Regions from separate parts of the Paraglaciecola sp. QJM3NY_14 genome, predicted to be linked through region 2. Evidence: predicted binding sites of a transcription regulator. Region 2 holds the regulator's gene; each other region holds the start of a gene.
The links. Region 2 encodes ArgR, which controls arginine synthesis, uptake and breakdown. Its sites were predicted from a motif close to ANTGAATANNTATTCANT; they were not measured.
Positions count from the first base shown of each region.

Region 1: the regulator ArgR is predicted to act here: its motif matches at 1,247-1,264, upstream of gltA (citrate synthase).
Region 3: the regulator ArgR is predicted to act here: its motif matches at 1,408-1,425, upstream of argE (acetylornithine deacetylase).

Region 1 is NZ_CM149664.1:2,109,559-2,112,844, reverse strand. Features, by position in the region: gene sdhA (succinate dehydrogenase flavoprotein subunit) at 1-255, opposite strand, end outside; gene sdhD (succinate dehydrogenase, hydrophobic membrane anchor protein) at 256-603, opposite strand; gene sdhC (succinate dehydrogenase, cytochrome b556 subunit) at 597-971, opposite strand; gene gltA (citrate synthase) at 1,384-2,664, shown strand; gene AC0VYA_RS08945 (phosphohexomutase domain-containing protein) at 2,757-3,286, opposite strand, start outside.
Region 2 is NZ_CM149664.1:625,778-629,063, reverse strand. Features, by position in the region: gene mdh (malate dehydrogenase) at 57-992, opposite strand; gene argR (transcriptional regulator ArgR) at 1,158-1,622, shown strand; gene AC0VYA_RS02700 (endonuclease/exonuclease/phosphatase family protein) at 1,713-2,888, opposite strand; gene AC0VYA_RS02695 (TonB-dependent receptor) at 2,958-3,286, opposite strand, start outside.
Region 3 is NZ_CM149664.1:1,108,742-1,112,027, forward strand. Features, by position in the region: gene argB (acetylglutamate kinase) at 1-69, opposite strand, end outside; gene argC (N-acetyl-gamma-glutamyl-phosphate reductase) at 66-1,094, opposite strand; gene argE (acetylornithine deacetylase) at 1,435-2,580, shown strand; gene AC0VYA_RS04685 (Kelch repeat-containing protein) at 2,667-3,286, shown strand, end outside.

The sequences.
Region 1 (3,286 bases), 1.5 Mb from region 2:
AATGGCATCTTGATCGCCAATATAGTCTGACCCTTTTACGGTGTCGTACATGTGCCATTCCCAGTTATCTTCGTGGGAGTTACCCAGTGCTACCGTAATACCACCTTGGGCAGATACTGTGTGTGAACGTGTTGGAAATACTTTAGATAGTAATGCGCAAGATTTTCCTGATTCAGAAATCTGCAATGCTGCGCGCATGCCTGCACCACCGGCACCAATTACTACCGCATCGAACTCGTGAACTGGAATACTCATTTATAGACCCCACAAAACAAATAAACCTACAGCAACATAGACAAACGCCACTAGGTTAATAAAAAATTGCACAACAGCGCGAAGGGCTGTTGATTTGACGTAATCGGTTAGCACTTGCCAAAAACCAATTCTAATGTGCAGCATCACAGACACTAACGCTGCAAAAGTGAATACTTTCATGCCTAAAGAAGAAAACAACTCGTGCCAGATCTCATAGGTCACTGTTGGGGTGCTAAGGAAAAACCACAGCATGTATAAAGTAAACGCAGTCATGATGATGGCAGTGGCACGCACAGTAACGTAATCCTGAACGCCGTCACGCTTAAAGTTAGCTTGGTTAGTTAGCATAATAAAACTCCTACAACGACAGTCAGAACAATCCATAAACCGATAACGATTTTCGCACTAATATTCCCTGACTCAAGTTCTTCCCAGTAACCCATGTCCATCACTAAATGGCGCAGACCGCCAAGAATGTGGTAGGTGAGCGCTGAAATGGTACCGATAGCGATTATTTTACCGATAACTCCCGACATCTGCTCTTGCACAAATGCAAAACCGTCTGGAGAAGATACAGATTCCGCCCAAGCCCAGATCACAAACAACAACGCAAAAAACATTGCGACGCCGGTAATGCGATGAAGGATAGAAGTTATAGCTGCAGGGGGAAAACTGATTGTGTTTAATTGTAAATTAACTGGTCTCTGCTTTTTCACGTTTTGATGCCTGTTTTACCCGTAGGTTGTCTAGTCATTGTTTGGTAATGTGTTGCACCTTACCAATCGCTTAAAGATACATGTGTCCTACCGCCTAGATTGTTACCACATTGTAAACAAGTTGTTGCTTTTATTATTCATGTTAACAAGAGCTAGACGACAGGCACGAGTATATCCAGCGACGCCAATAAATACAATTGTTGTTCGTTATTAACGGTTTATAATCAAGCATAAATTATATGCATAATTAGAATGAATATTCAGGGTAGAATAAGGGTGAATAATTATTAAGCGAAAATGGTTTTAAATTGACTTATGGCGTCAACCTGAGTACAAATAGCGCCAATTTTTCCCGATAATCATCATAAAATGCGGTTTATCGCAAACAGAACATTTCTGAGGAGAGCAATACATGGCAGACAATAAAGCCACTTTGAAAGCAGGTGATGTAGAGGTCGAACTTCCGATTCTATCTGGTACTGCAGGGCATGATGTAATCGATGTACGTACGTTGGGAGCCAGCGGTTATTTCACTTTCGATCCGGGCTTTATGGCGACAGGCTCATGTGAGTCGTCAATCACATACATAGACGGCGCGAAAGGTATTTTGCTCCATCGCGGCTACTCAATTGAAGATTTAGCACGCGACGCTGACTACATTGAAGTATGTTACATGTTGTTACATGACAAGACGCCAACGACTGAAGAGTATCGCGAATTTAAAGACACCATCACGCGTCATACCTTGGTTCACGATCAGGTTAATAACTTCTTCCGTGGATTCCGCCGTGATGCCCACCCTATGGCGATGTTGTGCGGTACAGTTGGCGCAATGGCTTCGTTCTATCACGATGATTTAGACATTTCAGACGCAGATCAACGACTACGCAGTGCGTATCGTTTAGTCGCTAAAATGCCGACTTTGGTCGCCATGTGTTACAAGTACAATATTGGTCAACCATTTGTCTATCCACGTAACGATTTGTCATACGCTGAAAACTTCTTAAATATGATGTTCTCTGTACCGGCTGAAGATTACAAAATTAGCCCTGTGGTAGCTCGCGCAGTAGACAGAATCTTTACATTGCACGCAGACCATGAGCAAAACGCGTCTACGTCTACCGTACGTTTAGCGGGTTCATCTGGCGCTAATCCTTATGCATGTATTGCCGCTGGTGTTGCATCATTATGGGGCCCTGCTCACGGTGGTGCCAACGAAGCTTGCTTGAACATGTTGCAAGAAATTGGTTCAGTGGATCGCATTCCTGAATTTATCGACCGCGCGAAAGATAAGAACGATCCTTTCCGCTTAATGGGCTTTGGTCATCGTGTTTACAAAAACTTTGACCCTCGTGCAACCGTTATGCGTGAAAGCTGTCACGAAGTATTGGCTGAATTAAACATTGACGATCCGTTGTTGAATGTTGCCATGGAGCTAGAGCGTATTGCCCTTAGCGACCCATACTTCGCTGAGAAAAAATTGTTCCCGAACGTAGATTTTTACTCTGGCATTATTCTTAAGGCAATTGGTATTCCAACGAATATGTTTACCTGTATTTTTGCTTTAGCAAGAACGGTAGGTTGGGTATCTCACTGGCATGAAATGTTAAGCCAGCCAGGTCAGAAAATCGGCCGTCCTCGTCAACTATACACTGGCGAAGCACAACGTAAATACAACAAAATCGACAAATAATGTTGATAATTGAATAAAAAATAGCGCCAATTGGCGCTATTTTTTTATGTGGCTTTAGGCAATAACGTCGTCACTGCCTATTATTTTTAATGCTATTTCAATATGTCTAATAACTCTTTTGTTTTAGCTTGCATAAGTGGTATGTCACCTCGTGACTCCACATTAAGTCTTACAACGGGTTCCGTATTAGACTTACGCAGATTAAAACGCCATTTATCAAACTCTAAACCAATGCCATCGGTGTAATCCACTACAGTCGCTTTACTTTCGTAAGCCTGCAAAATTTTCGCGATAGATGCATCTGGATTTTCTAACGTAGAATTAATTTCACCTGATGATGGGAACGCAGCAATCCGTTGGGCGACCATTTCTGATAAAGGTTTATTTTGTAAACACAGTAGTTCAGCGACCAATAACCAAGGGATCATACCTGAGTCACAGTAAGCGAAATCACGGAAATAGTGATGAGCACTCATCTCTCCGCCATATACTGCATCGTCTGCACGCATACGCTCTTTGATAAATGCGTGGCCTGTTTTACTCTTAATCGGCACACCACCTGCATTTTTCACGATGTCTTCGGTATTCCAATACACCCGGGGATCATAAATAATTTTGGCCC
Region 2 (3,286 bases):
TAGCAGATATAAAAAAACCAGCATCTGCTGGTTTTTTTTGATTCTAGGAAAATGAATTAGTTATTAACGAATTCAACACCTAGTTTAATGTCGCCACGTAAACCTTCAAGCATAGACTCTTTTGCTTTTTGCTCGAAGTCACTTAGCTCACCGTAAGGTAGAATTTCTTCTACGCCATTCTTGCCCAAACGAACTGGGTGTGAGAAGAATTGTGCGTCATCACTGTTGGTTTCAACATAGGTGTATTCAACCACATTTTCACCGCGCATTGCAGATACAAGCGACAAACAGAAACGAGCAGCGGCTTGGCCCATTGATAAGGTAGCTGATCCGCCGCCTGCCTTAGCTTCAACCACTTCTGTACCTGCATTTTGGATACGAGTCGTCAAACTAGCGACTTCTTCATCAGTAAATTCAACACCTTCCACCTGAGAAAGCAGAGGAAGAATAGTGGTACCAGAATGACCACCGATAACAGGAACATGCACGTTAGCAGGGTTCAAGTCACGTAAATTGCCCACAAACGTTTCTGCACGAATAACGTCAAGAGTCGTTACACCGAACAATTTGTTTTTGTTGTAAACACCCTTAGCTTTCAACGCTTCTGCAGCAATTGCCACTGTGGTGTTAACTGGGTTAGTTATGATGCATAAACAAGCTTCTGGACAATTGTCCGCAACACTGTCAACTAGGTTTCTAACGATACCAGCGTTGATGTTGAACAAATCAGAACGGTCCATACCCGGCTTACGTGGAACACCAGCAGGAATAAGAACAATGTCACTGCCTGTTAACGCTTTAGCTAGGTCGTCTTTACCGAAACCTTCAACTTTTACGTCAGTAGGGATATGACTTAAATCAACCGCAACGCCAGGTACGACAGGGGCTACGTCGTAAAGGGCTAGCTCTGTACCAGCTGGCAATTGAGTTTTTAACAACAATGATAATGCTTGGCCTATACCGCCAGCTGCACCTAATACCGCTACTTTCATAATTCTCTCCTGTGGAATGCTAATCAATTCGCGAACGAAACACTAATGCAAGACCCGCGAAAAAACAAATAAATGCTGAGCTGAAAATGTTCGAATTTGAATGTGAGGGCAAATTGCTTAAGTTCAAGTACTAAGGCAAAATAGCCACTATAAATAGAGGAATATATGGCTACTCATAAGCAAGAAGAACTCATCAAGGCATTTAAGGATATCTTAAAGGCCGAAAACTTTGGCTCTCAAGGGGATATTGTCGACGCGTTGAAAACGCAAAACTTCGACAATATCAGTCAATCCAAAGTATCCCGAATGCTCAGTAAGTTCGGTGCAGTGCGCACGCGCAACGCCAGAGGAGACATGGTCTATTGTTTACCTCCAGAGCTAGGCATGCCTACGGCTCGCAGCCCGCTTCGTCAATTAGTGTTAGATATAGTCCACAACAATGTGATGATCATCATCCGCACAAGTCCAGGTGCAGCGCAGCTCATTGCTAGATTGTTAGATTCCTTGAGTCAAAAAGATGGCGTTTTAGGCACAATTGCGGGCGACGATACGATTTTTATTGCTCCGTCTGATATCAACCAAATTGAAGAAATCCGCATGCGTGTCGAAGCGTTATTCGAAAATGTATGACGCGGCATGTTGCCTGAACACACTAGAGCCTGTACACACACTAGGACTGTACAGGCTCATCACTAACGTTTAAAACGCCGTTGAGCGCTATTACTCAGTAACGTCTACATCTACCCACACCAAGCGATGATCGGATGATGCCTGGCGATTTTGGATCAATCGATAGCTAGCCTCGTCAGATGTTGGCCAAAATACGCCACTGGCGCTTACCTCACCCAGCTTCTTACTAGGAAGAACATAATCAGCCCGCATACGCCAAAAAGCGGTATGAGAAGCTCCCAGAGCGTTTTCGGGGCTATGCACTGCGCCGCCTGCACTCATAGGAATATTGTGGCTATTCACCTTTGAATTTTTAAGCAATGAGCCAATGCCGTCTTTGTGACCATCGCCTTCTTCAGCAGAGGCATTCAAGTCACCCAAGACGACAAAATGCTCACTTCTTAGTCCGCCCCTTTGCTGTTTATCATCATAAATATAATCAGCGCCCTTACCACCCGATATGTAATCAGTCCAAAAACGGATCTCATCGTGGTTTCGCTTTCCATTTCGGTTTTCCGGGCCATCAAAAACCGGCGGTGTGGGGTGGCTTGCTAGAACATGAACTAGCTTACCATCGATGCTGATGGGTACATCCCAATGGGACTTAGACGACAACCTAAATATGGATTTTGCTTGGGGCGTGTACCAATCTACGCCGCCTTCAGTTTTTACGCTGTTAAGCAGCCCGTTAGGCATATCCTTCCACAAGAAGTGCTGAAACGTTCTTATTTTCTCGCGTTTAATGGGAAAACGGCTGAGCAAAACCATGCCGTATTGCCCTGGATACAAACCAAAGGCAAAGGTATCGCCACCATTGTCAGTGGACGTTCCATTATGGTTAAGGTCGACCCCAGAAGGAACGCCCGTATTCACAGGTGCGGTGTAGTAATAAGGGTAATCAATATTCTTGGTGCCTAGCTGAGAGACGGACAAATAGTGATTGATGAATGCCTTTACACCCTTGTCATCATCTGAGGTGTAATCAAACTCGTTCAGTAAGATAATATCAGGGCGCCCACGCTGAATAATCTCAGCAATATTTTTGATCTGTTGATTGTCACCGCTCTTCAAGTTTTCAAACAGCTCCTGGCCGGTCGGTGTTACTCCTTTAGGTAAGTAATTACTCGCCTCCATACTCACATTAAACGTCGCTATCCGCACTGTTTTCGCTTCCGACACTAAAGACACTCCAGCAAATAAAAACAATAACCCCAGAAATTTGTACATTTTTACATCCTTAACACCAATAAAAAAGCCGGCTACAAGAGCCGGCTTTCAATCATAATCATTTAATGATTAGAATCTGTAGTTAACACCGATACGCATTTCCCACAAAGATGCATCACCTTGGCGACTTTGAGGAGATGAATTACCTATTGTCGCAGTATTGAAAGAAACTTCTTCCAAGATACCCCAATCATCGTTAAGGAAGTTAGTGAAGTTATCCATGGTTAAGCTCACCGTTGCCGAGTGACCATCAGCAAATGCTGGTATCTCTTGTCTTACCGCAATATCAACCTTGGTCCACCAATCACTCTCTTGATCGTTACGCTCCGCTCCGATAGGTAGCACACTATTGCTATCTAGATACGGTGTAAATCCAAAAGCACTATTGCCGTCATCTT
Region 3 (3,286 bases), 480 kb from region 2:
CAGCAATTGTAACGCTTCGGCGGTGGCTTGCATGAAAGCGCCACCGACCTTTATGACTAACGGGTTCATGCTGACACCTCGTGCACTAAGCCAAGTTGTGATGCGAACCCAAAGCGAAGGTTGGCACATTGTACCGCTTGAGAGGCCGCGCCTTTCAGTAGGTTATCGATGGCACTGGTCACAACCAAGTAACCTTTTTGGGTATCAAGCTTCCAGAATAAATCGCAGTGGGGTGTGCCTACAACATCATCCAACTTGGGCCAAGTATCGCGAATACGCACGATGGGGTGGTTCTGATAGGCATGACTGAATGCGTTTGCAACGGCACCTGCGTCTACATCAGCGTTTACTTTGACGGTAATGGTTGCCAAAATTCCCCGTTTGAAATTACCCAGATGAGGAGTGAATATGACTTCACGACCTAAGTAGGCGCTGATCTCAGGTTGATGACGATGACCTAGTACACCATAAGCTTGCAGGCTAACTTCGCAGAAACTACTGCCCATGACCGCTTTACGACCAGCACCAGACACACCAGACACAGCATTAATAATAGGTAAATGACCATCAGCGATTAAGCCCGCTTCGTGTAAGGGCTTTAATGCACTCAGCGACGCTGTTGGGTAGCAACCTGGTACGGCAATAATATCAGCGCTTTTAATATCCTCTGCAAACCAATCGGCGAGACCGTAGACGGCTTGCTTTAAGCTGGCCGCTTGCTTATGAGTAAAACCATAGTAGTCCGCAAAAACCTGTTGGTCTTTGAGTCTAAACGCCCCTGATAAGTCAAACACTTTGGCTTTGCCCGATGATAATACTGGCATCCAATCATGACTTGCCTCATGGGGGGTCGCTAGAAAAATCACGTCCATTTCGTTTGCAAGCGAATGCAAAACGTCGTCGGTTAACGGGATCAGTGGCAAATTGATTTGCCCGAATAGATAACCGTGTACGTCTCCGAGCTTTTTATCAGCATCTTGGCTTTTGGCTGATACATATATGGCGTTTAGTTCAAAGCGTGGGTGGCGATGAATTAAAGAGGCTAATTCGGCACCGGTATATCCACTGGCGCCGACAATACAAGTTTTGATCATAAAACGTATATCTCTAATAGTCGTGTGACTTAATGTTACTAAATGAAGGTGACAAAAATAAAAAATCACCCAAGACCTTTAGCAAATACTAAAGGTCTGGGTGAGCTAAACGCTACAGACCTCGACTTATCGTCGATACAACATGCTGGCGAAGCTAGGCAGGGAATCGAATTGTGACGTTATTGAAATCATATGCGAAATTAAACCGAATTAAGATATTATGTCTAAATAATCTAGACCAAATATGTATTTGCAAAGTGGCTAAATCATGTTGGCGATAAGCATGCCATGTGTTATATATTTATGCAAATAAAATGAATAATTATTTAAAGGGAGGCTTATGCCGTCTTTGTCTTTTTTAGAACGTTATGCACATATCATCAATACTCCCTCTATTAGCGCCTTTAGTGCAGATTTAGACCAATCAAACCGCGCCATTATCGATCTGCTAGCAGGCTGGTTTAAAGACTACAATTTCCACATAAGTATTCAACAAGTGCCCAATGCGCGAAATAAGTACAACATGCTAGCTAAAATTGGCAGTGGTGAGGGGGGGCTACTACTATCCGGCCATTCGGATACTGTGCCCTTTGACGACAATAAATGGCAATTTGACCCTTTTAAAGCACAAGAAAACGATGGCAAGTTATACGGTTTAGGCACCTGTGACATGAAAGGTTTTTTTGCGTTCATCTTAGAAGCGATTCAAGACATTCCTCTAAAAGATTTAAAGAAGCCTTTGTATATTTTGGCTACTGCAGATGAAGAAACGTCCATGGCGGGAGCGCGGTTTTTTGTGGAGCAACAATTGATTAAGCCAGACATGGCGATCATCGGTGAGCCCACAGAGCTTAAGCCGATCTTTAAGCACAAAGGGCATATGGGGCATAGCCTGAATATTCAAGGTAAAGCAGGGCATTCAAGCGATCCAGCAAAAGGGGTCAATGCGATTGAGATCATGTACCAAGCCATAGGGAAACTTATCGCTCTAAAACAACAGTTGTCTGAAAATCATAGAGATGATGCCTTCAGCGTGCCAGAGGTGACTATGAATCTCGGGCATGTTCACGGGGGCGATGGGGAAAACCGTATTTGCGGACACTGCCAATTAAATTTTGATTTGCGCGCTATTCCCTCACTAAGTGACGAAGAAGCCATTGCCATGATTGACGAAGCACTTGCCCCGCTGATGCAAAAATATCCACAGCGCATAACTCGTGAGGCGATGTACGAAACAGCGCCAGCTTTTGGTTGTCGAAATGAGCAGGGTATTCTTGAATTGGCCAAAAAACTAACGGGCTTTGATCCTGTCAGTGCTAATTACGCCACCGAAGCGCCATTTATCAATCAATTAGGCTGCGACACCATTGTATTAGGCCCTGGCAGTATTGATCAGGCCCATCAACCAGATGAGTTCATCTCGTTGCATTATGTTGACCCAACCGTCACATTACTGCGTAACTTCATCAAGCAGGTCTGCTTTTAATGGCCGAGTTGATTCAGGACATGGCACAACGAGTTAATTCAGCAACGTCAGTAAGCCTTTTCGTAAAATCACTGGGGGCAGCGGTAATGATTTTATCGGCAAGTGCAATTGGGGTACAAAATGCTAACGCTGAATCCAAGATAAAGGGACGCTACCCAGCAATGCCTGAACCAGTTACCAACAATGCGGTGGTCAAAGTCGATACTGAAAATGGTCATTTTTTGTTATCTTTCATGGGGCTAGGAGCAGGTAAAACGCATGAAGATGTTCACAACAAGGTGTGGGCTCTAGAGCTTGCAGGTGAATCATTTACGCCAAGCAAAGCTTGGCAACAAAAATCACCCGTGCCGTCGAGTTTACCCCAGTCTGGTCGCTTAGCCAGTATTGCCGTTGGTGTAGGCGATATGGCACTTTTGTTTGGTGGTTACACCGTTGATGCTGCGCATAATGAAGTGTCAAGCCCAGACAACTTTCGCTATGACGTTGTTACGGATACCTACTACCCCATAGCTCAGACGCCAGTGCCCGTGGACGATGCAGTCGCACTCGTTTTTCAGCAACGTTACGTATATCTGATTAGCGGTTGGCATAATGACGGTAACGTCAATTTAGTCCAAATTTACGATGTGAAAACAGATTCATGGCATCAAGGTTCGCCTTTTTTAGGTAATCCCGTTTTCGGTCATGCAGGTGCGATTGTGGGGGA